DNA from 2 places in the Lactococcus formosensis genome. Region 2 is predicted to be linked to the other one. Evidence: predicted binding sites of a transcription regulator. Region 2 holds the regulator's gene; the other holds the start of a gene.
What was found. The regulator Rex, encoded in region 2, represses fermentation and respiration genes when NADH is low (regulators of the CRP and FNR family bind a similar motif). The targets are predictions, from matches to a motif close to TTGTGAANTANTTCACAA.
Positions count from the first base shown of each region.

Region 1: the regulator Rex is predicted to act here: its motif matches at 3,651-3,668, upstream of adhE (bifunctional acetaldehyde-CoA/alcohol dehydrogenase).

Region 1 covers NZ_CP141721.1:804,099-812,129, forward strand. The annotation lists gene VNN39_RS03980 (SepM family pheromone-processing serine protease) at 1-853, shown strand, start outside; gene adhE (bifunctional acetaldehyde-CoA/alcohol dehydrogenase) at 885-3,578, opposite strand; gene VNN39_RS03990 (lactonase family protein) at 3,733-4,773, opposite strand; gene rpsB (30S ribosomal protein S2) at 5,048-5,821, shown strand; gene tsf (translation elongation factor Ts) at 5,898-6,926, shown strand; gene ezrA (septation ring formation regulator EzrA) at 7,141-8,031, shown strand, end outside.
Region 2 covers NZ_CP141721.1:1,793,912-1,801,942, forward strand. The annotation lists gene VNN39_RS08685 (helix-turn-helix domain-containing protein) at 50-904, opposite strand; gene VNN39_RS08690 (2-hydroxycarboxylate transporter family protein) at 1,259-2,536, opposite strand; gene VNN39_RS08695 (malolactic enzyme) at 2,554-4,176, opposite strand; gene VNN39_RS08700 (LysR family transcriptional regulator) at 4,340-5,233, shown strand; gene VNN39_RS08705 (redox-sensing transcriptional repressor Rex) at 5,386-6,039, shown strand; gene VNN39_RS08710 (ArsC/Spx/MgsR family protein) at 6,107-6,496, opposite strand; gene VNN39_RS08715 (class C sortase) at 6,527-8,031, opposite strand, start outside.

The DNA of each region.
Region 1 (8,031 bases), 990 kb from region 2:
AACGACAGTTGAAATGGTTCGCGCCAATGCAGCAAGTATGCTTTATTCCAAGTCGAACTCTTTTGCTACTGTTGTGAGTAGTGAAGAGATGACAGGCGGGATGACCAACCGGCAATTTGATTTGGTTAATCAGTTCTATATGCAGACAGCGCAAAACACGGCTATTTATCAGGCCTTTAAGTTGGCAGGGAAGCCTTATGAGATGAAGTATCAAGGTGTTTATGTTTTGAGCATCACTGAGGATTCGACATTTAAAAATGACTTACAACTTTCGGATACGATAACAGCAGTTAATGGTCGTACTTTCAAATCTTCAACTGAAATGATTGACTATGTGTCTCAACAAAAAGTTGGGGGTAGCGTTACTATCAATTATACACGCGTAGATGGCAGTAATCATGAAGCCACAGGGAAGTATATTAAGCTGAGTAATGGTAAGACGGGGATTGGTATTGGTTTAGTAGACCACACACAAGTTGTGACAGACCCTGAAGTTAAAATTGATGCCGGAAGTATTGGCGGACCGAGTGCTGGTATGATGTTTACCTTGGAAATATATAGCCAAATCACAGGCAAAGATTTACGTCAAGGACGCGAAATTGCAGGTACTGGAACTATCAATGAGGATGGTAGCATCGGGCAAATAGGTGGCGTCGATAAAAAAGTTGCTACAGCAAGTAATGCGGGTGCAAAAATTTTCCTTTGCCCAGATGAAACGGAAGAACAGACAAAGGCTTCTGGTACAACAAATAACTACACAGATGCGCTTGCGGCAGCTAAAAAGTTGAATTCAGATATGAAAATCGTACCTGTAAAGACGATTCAAGATGCAATAGATTATCTCGAAAAATAAAAAAAGCTGTAATTTACAGCTTTTTTTATGCTTAATATTGATCTTGTAAGAGTGTTTTAAGCTCAGAAATACTTGGTTGGCGGGGATTGCCAGGTGTGCATTGATCATCATAAACAAGGTTTGCAAGCTTATCGAGTTCACGCTCCAAGTGGTTTTTATCAACACCATTTCCTGATAGAGTGACGTCGATATCGATGCTGTCCGTCAATTTTTTAATTTCCTTAATAAGTTTGTCTACGAGTTCCGCATCATCTTTACCTGTAAGACCAATATAACGCGCAATTTCAGCGTAATCTTCTTGGGCACGGTAAATCTCATAACGTGGGTATGGTGTACGTTTAACGTTTCCTGTTACAGCGTTAAATTTAATGACGTGAGGCATAGCGATAGCGATAGCTAAACCATGTGGTAATTCAAACTCACCACCCACTTTGTGGGCTAGGGAGTGATTAATACCGAGAAATGCATTAGCAAAGGCCATACCAGCTAAGGTTGCTGCATTATGCATGTTTGCGCGTGCGACTTGTCCTTCTTTGGAAGGTTGAGACGGATCATAGTGGTATGAGGTTGTCAAATTATCAAAAATTAACTTAATGGCACGAAGGGATAATGGTTTAGTATAATCCGAAGCCATGACTGAAACATAGGATTCGAGCGCGTGACTGAGGGCATCAATACCTGACCAAGCCACAGTACGTTTTGGCACGGTCATAACAAACTCAGGGTCAACAATAGCTACTTGAGGTGTAAGTTGATAATCAGCTAAAGGATATTTAACATGGGTTTCATCATCAGTGATAACAGCAAAGGGTGTTACTTCAGAACCTGTACCAGAAGTGGTCGGGATACATACCAATTGCGTTTGATCTTGATGCGGGAATTTGACGATACGTTTACGAATATCGATGAATTTTTGCGCCAATTGCTCAAAGAGAGCTTTTAATGCAACGTCATCATCGAGGTCAACCTCTCCACGGACAGAGTATTCATAAATCAAGCGGCCAATTTTTGCTGCATCAAGCGGAGAACCACCGCCGAGTGCGATAACTGTATCAGGTTTGAAATCTGCCATTTGTCGTGCAATCTCAATGGCTTGTGAAAGCGTTGGATCAGGTTTTACAGAACCATATATTGAAGTTTGCACTTGCGTTTCACGGACAGCCAATTGCTCAAGCATGTGATCGACAAAGCCGAATTGTAACATACCGTGGTCTGTAACGACAAAGGCACGTTCGATATTGGGCATTTCCTGTAGATAAGAGATAGAGTTGTTTTCGTAGTAAATTTCTTTTGGCAGACGAACCCATTGAGGGCGATTACGACGACGTGCCACTGTTTTAATATTCAATAGATCATATGTACTCAAATTGTGTGAGATTGAATTTTTCCCCCATGAACCAGTTCCTAAAGTCAGTGATGGACGCATTGCATCAGTATAGATGTCACCAACGCCACCAATAGAATCTGGTTGATTAACTAAGATACGTGCGGCACCAATAGCATCAGCATATTCTTTCACGAACGGATCGTCTTGTGCACCTATCTGGATAGCCGCGTTATGTCCAGCACCTTGATAAGCTAAGAGCTTTTGAACGATTGTAGTACCATTTTCACGAGAGGTAGATTTGTAGATTGACAAAAGCGGGCTAAGCTTTTCAGAAGAGAGAGCTTCACCAATGTTTTTTTCATCCAATTCAAAGAGAAGGACATCTTTACCTTCAGGTACTTTTACCCCTGCTTGTTCAGCAATCCATGGGCCAGGGCGACCGGCAACCGGACCAGTTACTCCGAAGCCTTCACCGGCACGCTCAACGAAAACAAATTTTTCAATGGCTGGATAATCTTCCTTTGGAACATTGTAAGCACCGTGAGCTTGAAGTTTTTCGAGGAATTCATCGTAAATTTCTGCAGCAACTACGGCAGAGTTTTCGGTAGCGCAAATCATGCCATTATCAAAACGTTTAGAAAGTAGGAGGTCTTCAACTGCACGATCCACATTTGCGGTAGCATCAACGAAGACGGCACCATTACCTGCGCCCACTCCTAGTGAAGGATTGCCCGATTTGAGCGCTGCATTAACCATACCTGGTCCACCTGTAGCTAGGATAGAAGCAATGCCGTGGTTTTGGATAAGTGCAGTAGTGTTGTAAAGGCTTGGATCTTCGACCCATTGGATAAAGTTTTCGGGCGCCCCAGCTTTCAAGGCAGCTTCGTAGACAATACGCGCAGCATGAGAGGAACAATTTTGAGCTTGAGGGTGAAAGGCGAAAACGATAGCATTTCGTGTTTTTGCTGTTAAGAGTGATTTGAAAATTGTTGTAGAAGTAGGGTTGGTAGTTGGTACGATTCCTGCAAGCACACCTAAAGGGGCTGCAATTTCTACTGAACCAGCAACTTTGTTCTCGCTAATTACTCCTACTGTTTTGTCATTTTTAATTGAGTTATAAACAGATTCTGAAGCAAAGCGATTTTTAGTATCCTTATCCTCAACTATGCCTCGGCCTGTTTCATTATGGGCTTCGTGCGCGAGTTCAAGGGAATGTTCACTTGCTGCTAAAGCCATTGCTGCGACAATTTTATCTACTTGCACTTGTGTGTAGCCTTCAAATTGTAAAGCAGCTTGATGTGCTTTTTTGACAAGACCGTCTGTATATTGCTCTGCTTTTTCCGCAAGTGCAGCTTTATCAGCGGTCGTTAGTTCTTTTTTCGTATTCTTGCTTGACATATTTAAATTTCTCCTTTGTGAAATTTATCACGTTATCATTCTAACAAACTTTGAAAGTGCTGTCAAATAATATTGTGTAAAATCACACAAACTTTTTTGATGAAATACTATCTGCATTTTAATGATAAAAAAACCGCCTGAGTGGCGGTTTTCATTAAAGTGTTGGTAAAATACATGTGCCCTCAGGGCTATAAAAGTCTTTTTGCTTAAGTGTGAGCATTCCTGTTTTCCTATTGCGGCGGAAAAGACTGATATTATCGCTATCTTGGTGCGCCACGATAATAAAATCTTCTGTGCTATTGAAATTGAAGTCTCGAGGTGTTTCACCTTCAGTTTTTACAATATCTTCTAGAGTTATTTTTGTTCCTAAGGGGCTAACACTGTAGATGGCGATCGAATTATGACCGCGGTTTGAAGCATAGAGAAAAGCACCATCGGAAGAAAGACGGAGAGCAGCTGCGCTCTTTGTGCCTTCAAAATCTACGGGGAGAGTACTAATTGTTTCAAGTGCAGCAAAGCGTCCTTTTTCTTCATTGTAGCTAAGGACAGTTACAGTAGAAGAAAACTCACCAATAGCGTAAGCGATTTTACCATTAGGATGGAAAGTGAGATGACGTACCCCAGTACCTGCAGGCATACGGTAGAGACTTACGAGAGAAAGCTTGCCCTCTTCGCCAACCACATCGTAAACTGTAATCTCATCTGTACCCAAATCACATGTAACCAACCGTCCGTCGGGGGTAAGATCTGCATAATGGACATGTGGGCGTTCTTGTCCAGGGTTGATCTTTGAACCATCACCTTCATGCTTTACAGTATCTGTTAAGGCAAGTGAACCATCTTTTTGAATTTTATAGACTCGGATTTCCCCTAAGTGATAATTTGCTCCGTAAACAAAGCCACGCTTATTATCGACAGCCACATAGCAAAGCGGTGCGCCAACGCTAGTAACATAATTGAGGAGCTCAGTCTTCCCTCTCTTATAGCTGAGTGCAGCGATACCGCCACCGTTTTCATCTGCGGCACAAGTGTAAAGATGTTGTTTTGTTTTATCCAAGGCAAAATAAGTTGCATTTTGAATATGAGCAACTTCTGTTAGATTAGAAAGTTCTTCCTTTGATATATCTAAGTCAAAACTGTAAATCCCCTTTGATTCACGCTTAGTGTAACCACCAACTAGAATTTTTTCACGCATATCTTGGCTCCTTTAACATTTAATATTCGTATAATTATTTTATCATAAATGAGCGTTTTCAGGAAACTAAATCTCTCGCAATTTGCGAAAGTAGAGAAGCCAATAAAATGATGCAACAAGCTCTTGCAATAAGGGGATGTTTAGTGTATAATAGTAGTGTTGTCTATGGGCAATAATTTCACATTTTGACTTGACGGTGTCGTAGTGCACACGTTGTAGCGGCATTGGCTGACAGTCGAAAGAGGAAAAAACTATTTTAAAAGGAGACATTAATATGTCAGTTATTTCAATGAAACAACTTCTTGAAGCTGGTGTTCACTTCGGTTACCAAACTCGTCGTTGGAACCCAAAAATGAAACCATACATCTTCACAGAACGTAATGGTATCCACGTTATCGACCTCCAAAAAACAGTTAAACTTGTTGATGATGCTTACAACTATGTACGTAACGCTTCATCTGAAGGTGCTGTAGTACTTTTTGTTGGTACTAAAAAACAAGCTTCAGAAGCTGTTAAAGAAGAAGCACTTCGTGCTGGTCAATACTATGTAAACCACCGTTGGCTTGGTGGTATGCTCACTAACTGGAACACTATCCAAAAACGTGTGGCACGCCTTAAATCAATCAACAAAATGGAAGAAGACGGAACTTTCGAAGTTTTACCTAAGAAAGAAGTTGTACTTTTGAACAAAGAACGCGAACGTCTTGAAAAATTCATCGGTGGTATCGCTGACATGCCTCGCATCCCAGATGTGATGTACGTTGTTGACCCACACAATGAACAAATCGCTATCCAAGAAGCTCAAAAATTGGGAATTCCAGTTGTAGCTATGGTTGATACAAACGCTGACCCAGATCCAATCGACGTTATTATCCCAGCAAACGATGATGCTATCCGTGCAGTTAAATTGATTACTGCTAAAATGGCTGACGCTATCATCGAAGGTCGTCAAGGCGAAGATTCAGTAGAAGCTGAACTTGCGGTTAAAGATACTGCTGCTTCAGAAGAATCACTTGAAGAACTTGCTGAAATCGTTGAAGGCAAATAATTTGTAATGAATAATACAGGCGAGGCCCTACGCCTCCCTGTTTTTTTATAAAATATAATAATAGGAGAATTATACAATGGCAGTAACAGCAGCTCAAGTAAAAGAATTGCGTGAAAAAACTGGTGCAGGTATCATGGATGCTAAACGTGCACTCGTTGAAACTGATGGAAATATGGAAGCAGCCGCTGAGCTCCTTCGTGAAAAAGGTATTGCGAAAGCTGAGAAAAAAGCTGACCGTATCGCCGCTGAAGGTTTGACAGGTATCGCCGTAAGTGGTAATACTGCAGCACTTATCGAATTGAACTCAGAAACAGACTTCGTTGCTAAAAATGAACAATTCGTTGCTATCGTTAAAGAAACAGCTGAACTTATTGCAGAGAAAAAACCTGCAACTAATGAAGAAGCTTTGGCTTTGACAACTGCAGAAGGTATCAGCCTTGAAGATTCTTACACACAAGCTACAGCAACAATTGGTGAAAAAATTTCATTCCGTCGTTTCCAACTTATCGAAAAAACAGATGATCAAACTTTTGGTGTTTACCAACACAATCAAGGCCGTATTGGTGTAGTTACAGTTGTTGAAGGTGGAGATGCTGAGCTTGCGAAAGCTGTTGCGATGCATATCGCTGCAATGAACCCAACTGTTCTTTCTTACAAAGAATTGGATGCTGAGTTTGTTCATGATGAGTTAGCAAAATTGAACCACACAATCGATGAAGATAACGAAAGCCGTAAATTGGTAAACAAACCAATGCTTCCACACCTTGCATATGGCTCACGTAGCCAATTGACTGAAGAAGTTCTTGCAAATGCTGAAGCCGAAATGAAGGAAGAACTTTTGGCTGAAGGTAAACCTGAAGCAATCTTGGGTAAAATCATCCCAGGTAAAGTTGCGAAATTCATCATCGATAACACTAAAGTCGACCAAGCTTATACACTTCTTGGTCAACTCTATGTTATGGATGACAGTAAAACAGTAGAAGCTTTCCTTGAGTCTAAAGGTGCTAAAGTTGTAGCATTTACACGTTACGAAGTTGGTGAAGGTATCGAGAAAGCAGAAAACAACTTCGCGGCAGAAGTTGCTGAAGCAGCAGGTCTTGCTTAATTATAAAAAAAACAGTTCATTAGAGCTGTTTTTTTATGACTATTTGTGTGAAGGGCTTCTTTTTCATGGTTTTAAACTTATAGTGTATGTAATCTAAAAAATGTAGAAAAGTGATGTAAAATCAAATATAATGTGCTATAATAAAGAGTGAAACTTTGTATTTAAAAATAAGTTTAAATAAAAAGATAAAATTACCTAAAGTTTTGGAGAGAAGATGTCAAGTACAATAATTATTCTTTTGGGCGTTCTCATAGTGATTGTCGTTGGATTCTATGTATTTTCAATGGTAATGCGTAAGAAAACAGAAAATCGTATTCTTGAGTTGGAAGAGCGCAAAGAGCTGCTTTTTGATTTACCTGTGCAAGAAGAATTAGATGCCGTCAAGAAGATGCATCTCGTTGGACAGTCACAGACCATTTTCCGTGAGTGGAACCAAAAATGGATTGATTTGTCATCAGATTCATTTGCTGATTTAGAAAACCATATTTTTGAAGCTGAGCAATTGAATGACTCCTTCCATTTTTTCCGTGCCCGTGAGTCTGCCGATGATAGCGAAGCACAAATCGAAGTCATGGAATCTGAAGTCGAAGCGATTCGTGCAGGTGTTGCAGAGTTGGTCGAACAGGAAAAACGCAATTCAACAAAAATTCAAGAATCTCTTGATCTTTATGAAACGCTCCGTGATGAAATCACTGACAACCAAGAAAAATATGGTACAGTTATTGACGAAATTAACCGTCACTTGGCAAATATAGAAACGGAATTTTCACAGTTTGTTACGCTTAACTCAACAGGGGATCCGATTGAGGCAGCAGAGGTGTTGGAAACTGCGGAAGAACATACGATTGCTTTGCGTGCGATTACGGAACAAATCCCAGACTTGCTTGTTGTTGTCGATAAGGAATTGCCGAAACAAATCGAAGAGTTAGAAGAAACAGTTCATAAGTTCGAAGAAGAGGATTACGTACTTCCTGCAAGTGTTAATCTTGAGAATGAAATGAAAGCCATCCAAGATGATTTGGAAGAAGCTAAAGCCCTTCTTGACAGTTTTGAACTTGAAGCAACGGAAGCCCGTATTTCTTCAATTAATGATCGTATTAATGGT
Region 2 (8,031 bases):
TCCTTGTTCTATCACCATAAAAAAACCACTTATCTAAAGTGGTATTTCTTCATCTTTGAACTCTAGTTTTTAGCAATGCAATACGTCGCACGATGACATTTTTTAGTTTTATCGCACCCATATTGTCCATCACTTCGAGGCAACTTGCTATCATTTTTTCACCTTTATTTCGACTTTCGAAAGCGTAAGTATAACATCCTTTTAAAACACGAGCAATTGCTTTACTTGTCAAATCTGATTCCACAGCGAGACTATTTAACCTTGATAATATAATTCCCGCCTTTGCATCACAATCTGCCTCAATAAATACCAATTCAGCCTTAATCAAAATATTGATAAGCAATGCACGGTATTCATGAAGTACTTTTAAATATTTAAAAACATTTTTATTTTTAAAAAATGTTTCGATAATATTCCAGACCAAGTTCAGATTGAGTTGCTCTAAAGTGTGGATAAGAATGTACAATTCGTAAAGCCCCCAAAGCGGTCCCTCTGATAAAAGAGATTCAACATCTTGAATTTCTTTTCCCGATAACTGAGTATAAGTTGCTTTGGCACTCAACGCAATCATGTAGGTCGAATCATTCTCATACTCTAGGTTTTTTTCATACAGATGGTGGAGTTCTGCCTCGTCTTGATTATAGTATGCATCCTCAATATTTTGAAACTGTGTAATAAAATATTCTGGCAAGCCGTTATTTACAAGCAAGGAATAATCTAAAATAGTGAGATTCATACACTCTAGAAGAGATTCAAGCTTGTCAAAGGACACTAAAGATTTGCCATTTTCAAACTGTGAAATCGTTGCTTTAGAAACCCCGCTTAGTGTATTCAACTCTGATAGACTCATATTTTTTTGTAACCTTAAGTTGCGAAATATTTTTCCATACTTACTATAAATCATTTTACACCAACCCTACTTTCAAGCGTTCTAAGACAGATAAACTTTATCATTATCTACTTCGTAAGCTCTCACTTTCCAAGATAAAATTATATCTTTTTTGTTCTTAGGAGTATATACCAAACAGGATATGTTTAGAATGCTAAACATAGTATGCTTACCTTAGATTTTGACTTGTCACTTGAGGGGGCTTTTTGTTATGATTGAAAGTTATTCGAAAAGTAATTTTGGTTTCTTCTATTATAATGGTAGTGGCAAGTATTTCTCTTTAAATACGATAAAAAAAACGAGGTTTTACAGGACCTCGTTTTAGTTCATTATTATTTTGTTATTATATTACTTTGATTGGAGGATCAATTAGTAAAAGAAGCGAATGAGTATACCACCCATGATGAGGACAATGGCACCACACAAACGGTTGGCCATTTGTGCAAAGGCAATCATTTCCATACGATCAGAGGCAGAGAGAACAGCGATATTACCTGTTCCACCCATAGAGTTGTTAATCATACCAGCACCGATAGCTGTTTCGACAGGGTACATACCTAAGGCGAGCCCCAAGAACCAGCTTGTCAAGCCCATAGCAATAACACTTGTCAGACAGAGCACAATAAATTGCCATGTCAAAGCAGAACCTAGTGTGGTCAAATCAATCAATGCCAAACCAATACCTGCCAATACCGCATGTGTAAGATTAGTCATGATGATTTGGTTAAACATCACCACTGATTCTTCCAGCTCTTTTGGTACAGCATCAAAGGCTTTGAGAACAAAGACGATGATGATCATAAAGGCGTATTCATGGATATTTGGGAAGAATTTGTTTAAAATCACACCCACCATGAGTAGAGTAAAGGCATAAAGCATACCGACACCAATTTTAGTGGCATCAAATTCAATTTTAGGTTTTGCGAGTTCTTCTTTTGTCGCAGAAACTAAAGTTCCGTGACCATTGTATTTTGATTTTGCAAAGATTTTAGAAATAGAAAGCGCCCCAATGATGGCAATAATATTCCCAAAGGTTACTGCGGGAGCAAGTTGAGAGAAAATTGCAGTTTGGTTACCATTGGCTAAACCATCAGCATAAATTTGTGATAATGGTGTAATTCCGGCTCCCATACCACCAGACATCATCGGCATTGAAACATACATGACAGAGTCTGCAAATCCATTGCCAAGCAAGACTCCCATACCACCAACAGCGAAGAAACCAACAACCATTGTCACCAAAGCAACAGGGATAAATTTAGCTGAAGCTTTGACAAGCAAACTTCTGTTCATACCCAAGATTGACCCACAAATCAGGGCTGCAATATAGAAATCAAGAAAACCAAATTGACCGCCCATAAATTTGCCTACTGCATCAATCACATTTGCAGGAATAATATGGAAAAAGGATAAGAGAGTTGCACCTAACAAAGTGAAGACTGACCCACCACCTAAATATGAATTCATAATGGGTAATTTTTCACCGATAAAGTAAAGCAAGTGCCCCAATAGTACTAATAGGAGTGTAATACCCACCATGTTAAGTGGCAATTTCCCTAAACCTATCGTCACTGCCAACACAATCATAAAAAAGGCATAGAGAGGAAGACTTATTCCTGAAATTTTTATTTCTTTTAATTTTTTCATTTTAATCCATTAACCTCTTAGTATTTTGGATACCATTTCATCTCGCGAACGGCTTTCACCATATCTTTTTCTTGAGCCTGTGCTAAGCCTTGTTCTTGCGCTTTTTTCGCTACTGCTTCTGCAACTTTGATTGAAACATCAGCAACATATTCAAATGGAGGAAGCACAGGAGCACCAGCAGCACCTGGATCCACAAGACCGCTCAATGAATGCGCAGCGGCACCAATCATTTCATCAGTAAGAAGTGATGCTTCTGAAGCCAACATACCAAGACCCAAACCAGGATAGATCAACGCATTATTGGCTTGACCGATTTGGTAGTCCACACCTTTATAAGAGACAGTTCCTGAAGGTATACCTGTTGCAACAAAAGCTTTACCATCAGACCATGTAATTACTTGTTCAGCAGTTGCTTCCAATTTTTTAGTAGGGTTTGAGATTGGGAAAATTACTGGACGTTCAGTGTTGGCACACATTGCTTCAACAACTTCTTTGGTAAACGCACCAGCATCAGTTGAAGTACCAACCAAGATAGTGGCTTTAACTGTTTTGATAACACTGGCTAAGTCAGTCATATTACCAGCATTTGCAAAATCCGCACGTTTTTTAGCAAACGGTTTTTGCGCTGGAGTCAAATCTTCCATATCATCAAAGAGCAAACCTTGTTTGTCCATCATGAAGAAATGGTTGTAAGCTTCTTCTTCTGAAAGTCCTTCACTTACCATTTCTGCATGAACACGGGCAGCAATCCCTGCACCAGCAGATCCACCACCGTAGCAGAGATAAACTTGATCCGTTAATTTTTCACCTGTGATATCAAGTGAACCGAAGATACCACCTAAAACAACAATACCAGTTCCTTGGATGTCATCATTGAAAGTTGGGATTTCTTTTTTGTATTTGTTTAAGATATTGGCAGCATTTGAACGGCCGAAATCTTCCCAGTGCAAGTAGAGTTTAGGGAACATTGCTTCAGCAGTTTCCACAAACTGATCAACAAAGTCGTAATATTGGTTACCATAAACACGTGCGTGACGATTTCCCAGATACATTGAATCTTCCAAGAGCTCTTTACGGTTAGTACCTGCATCAATAACGATAGGAAGAACTGATGCTGGATCGATACCGGCTGCTGCAGTATAAACCATTAATTTACCTACAGAGATATCAACGCCTTGTGTGCCCCAATCGCCAATACCAAGAATCCCTTCAGCATCTGTCACAACAATCAGTCGGATATTACGATCGCCCGCTGCATTTTTCAAGGTCTCTTGAATATTTTCTGGATGGTTGATATCAAGGTATGCAGCATATTGTGGATCTACAAAAAGACGACTGTAGTTTTCGATAGTTTCAGCAATAACTGGATCATATACGATAGGGTTAAACTCTACGATATGTTGGTTAAACAAATAGTAGAACAAAGTACGGTTTGTATTGAAGATTTCCATCAGGAAATGACGTTTTTCCAAATCAGATGGTTTTTCCAAGTAATGTTGGTAAGTTTGTTCTGCTTGTTCTTCAAGTGTTTGAACATAAGGTGGCAAAAGACCGATTAAGCCAAGTTCCTTACGTTCTTCCATAGTAAATGCTGTTCCTTTATTTAAAAAAGGATTGTTTAAAATTTCATGTGCACGCATTCGTACGTCCTCCAAATTTATTATTCCTATAAGAAATTCTTACAAGATGTATTTTAATACTTATAAAAAATTATAGTCAAACCTTTGGGTTATGATAAATATTATTTATAACAAATCGGAAAACTTGTGATAGAATATAAGGGTCAAAGGAGCGTCTAAACTAATGAACTTGCATGATTTCGAGTACTTTAATGCCTTAGGAGACTTGTTGTCTTTTACTGCTGTTTCTAATCATTTTGGGGTAAGTCAGCCGACAATTACCTATGCTGTAAAGAGATTGGAACAATATTATAACTGTAACTTAATATACAAAGATCCTTCTCACAGGACAGTTGTCCTGACAGATGAAGGAAAAATATTGAAGATTCATATCGAAAGTATTTTAGAAGAGTTGGCACTGACGCAAAGAGCCATCGAGCATTCTAAAAATCATCAAAATCATATTGGTTTTCCTCCTATCATTCGAGCAAAAATCCTGGCTCAACTCTTAAACGATAAGAATGCGATTAGCTTTTTATCGAAATTTGATTTAGTATCGGGTGGCTCGGAGGAACTTCTGGCCAAACTTATCTCCGGTACAATCGATTTTAGCCTTATTGGCAGCATTGCTCCCCTGATGCACCCCAACCTTTTTGTGAAGCTACTTTATCAACGCGAATTTTATATCTTTGTCTCTAAAGATAACCCACTTGCCTCACGTCAAGAAATTTCATTTAAAGAAGCATTGGATTATCCGTTTATCCTGCTTGATGAAAGCTTTGTGCATATGGAAGCTTTCCAAAATTTAAATGAAAAATACAAGAAAAAAGCAAAAGTACTCTTTAATTTTTCTGATATCCATACTATTGGCCAACTGGTCAACTCAAATGTTGGCATAACCTTGATGACCGATTTTCTTCCTTTTGCCGATATGGATAGTCTTATAAAGATACCACTAATACCTGAAGATAAGCAAATTTTTCATGTTCAATATGCTTATTTAAGAAGTACACTGCTCAATTCAGACTTGAAAGAATTAATTCGCTTACTCGATGAACTAAATGAAAAAATAAATTGAAGTGAAAAGATAATTTTTCTCTTTTTTCTTTGTTAATTTTTCTCCATTTTTTTCACAAACTTTCTTCAACCGCATAATTCCGGAAAGAATTGTTTGACAACCTCCCCTTAAAAAAGGTAAAATATTCACAAAGACTATGTAAAGGAGATAACATGGCTGGCTCCCAAGTTAATAAACAACTACCCAAGGCAACTGCAAAACGTTTGCCTCAATATTATCGCTTGTTCAAACTTTTAGTTGATGAACAAGTAACACGCACAAACTCACAACTTATTTCGGAAAAAATTGGTGTGGATGCGGCGACGATTCGTCGCGATTTTTCACTCTTTGGTGAGCTGGGACGTCGAGGCTATGGTTATGAAACACGCGCTTTGCGTGATTTCTTTGGAGAATTACTCGGACAAGATCAAGAAACACATATCGCACTCGTAGGAGTCGGTAACCTTGGACGTGCCCTTATCAATTATGAATTCCAAAACCGTAATAAAATGCGTGTAACCCAAGCTTATGATGTTCCAGAAAACCCTCTCGTTGGTACAACAACTTCTACAGGCGTTCCTATCTACGACATCGCTGACTTCTCTAAAAATATTAAAGATTCTAAAATCAAAACAGCAATTATTTCTGTAAATAAAGAGAATGCTCAAGAAGTCGCAGACATTCTAGTGAAAGCAGGCATTAAAGGTATCCTCAATTTTTTACCTTTGCGCTTACAAGTTCCTGAAGATGTCGTTGTTCAGTCGATTGACTTAACGAAAGAGCTTCAAACCCTCTTATTCTTTATGTCAAATAAGGACATCAAATAAACATATAAAAAAGCATGATTGAAAACCATGCTTTTTTATTTTTTAATCATTTCGTCTTTTTTAAATATCATAAGTCAGATAAAAATTTACGATATTCTCTTGGAAAAAAACGCCGTATTTCATCAGAATTATAGCCAATCAGGTAATTATTTTCATCCAGAATAATAGGCGTCTTAAAAAGTGAAGTATTCATTTTGAGATAGTAAAGTGCACTTTTTAACTTCATGTCTGCTACTTTTTCTAATTCTTCTTCATTTTTATGGTTGATTCTTTCTGGATTTTTGAATAGTTCATTCATGCCCTCTGTCGTTAGCGATAAAATTTTTAACAAATCATCTATAGTTATTTGACTTATGTTTTGCTTTTCAAAATCAATACCATAACGTTCGAACCACATGAAAGCCTTTTGACTGGATTTACACTTGCTTCTATAATAAATTTTTAATATGCGCCACACCTCGTTACTATTACATTTATCATTTGGAGATTAAATAAAATTAAGAAATAAAATAGGTAATACCAAAAGTAAAAAGAAGGGAATCATCACTTGCATTGGATCCGAAATAATATGTGCCGCTAGATCCATAGAAAGCTGTTCAAAAGGAGAGATAGGGCTTGTTTTTATCAAGTTATCTCCGGAAACATTGCCTGTCATACTTAAATTCATTGTCTTACTACTCTTAGCATTTAAAGGGCTTGTTTTTGTTAAACGCCCTTGAACTAGACGGCGGTATACTGTCCCTACATTTCCCTCACAACGGATGAGTGTTAGGATTGGTGTTCCTTTAACTTCACTATTCACCACATCGACTTGCGTGTCCTTTATGACTTCATTTTTAGTCACTTGATACTCGTACACATTCTGAAAATCAGTCGCGTAGACTTTATCACCCTTGACGAGATTGCTGATGCGATTGAAAAGAACATCGACATTTTGATTTGTATTGACATTATAAATATTGTGGGCCAAGAGGACGTAATTGCCTTTTCCTAATTTTTGTCCTTGTCTATAAGTGGAAGCGCCGGTCATCAAATTTGTTTGACTTATCCCGGCCAATATGGGCAAGTTCACTTCTTCTTTTGGAATATAAAGCTTTCCTATCCCGTTATCATTGACAGTATGTTGGAGATTTTTCCTACTTTCCGCAAAATTAGTAACATTTACGCTGGCAATTTTGCTTTCATCATAATCAGCTTTGAGTATCTTATCTGGATTATAAGCGGACAATTCGTGTTGCTTCCCCACGTTAATATTAGGCAAAGCAGATTGTGTCTGCATACGGAAATAGCCGTAAATAGCAAAACCTAAAATAGAAATCATAATCACAAGCATCACGACAAACATACCACGTGTCACCATTATCAAACGGCGAATACGTTTCATGGCCCGTGCCGAAATTTCTGGGTCCTTCTTGCGTGACTGTTTCAAGAAGATACGATAAAGCAAAAAGAGGATAACAAACAAGAGGAAACAAAGTCCTAGTGACCCCATCACAACAGTTTGATAGGTCCAAATATTACGCTTGCTCGTCTTTTTAGACATAGCTTCTTTATATGGAATACGTTTCCCATTTACAAGTAGGCGATAAGTATTAATTCCTGGTGGAGTACAAGTTAAAAGTGTCACGCGATCTTCACCAGGAACGATTTTCACCTTGTCTACTTCACTCGGAAGAACTTCCTGAAAAGAATCAATTTCATAGGCGAGTTTTTTACCTAATATATTAATAAAGAAGATATCTCCTTCTTTCAGATTTTTGATATCTGTAAAAAGAACTTGGTTTTCTAATCCACTGTGTCCACTAAGTACAGCCCGCGTATTCTTTCCCCCAATCGGCACAGAAGACGATTCAAAATGCCCCACGCCTTTATCTAGAGTTCCATAAGAAGTCCCGTGATAAAAGGGAAGATTATTGACATCGATAGCGGGAATGTCAATCGTCCCCATTACTGGAGGATTGCCGTTAGAGATAACTTTACTGTAATCTACTG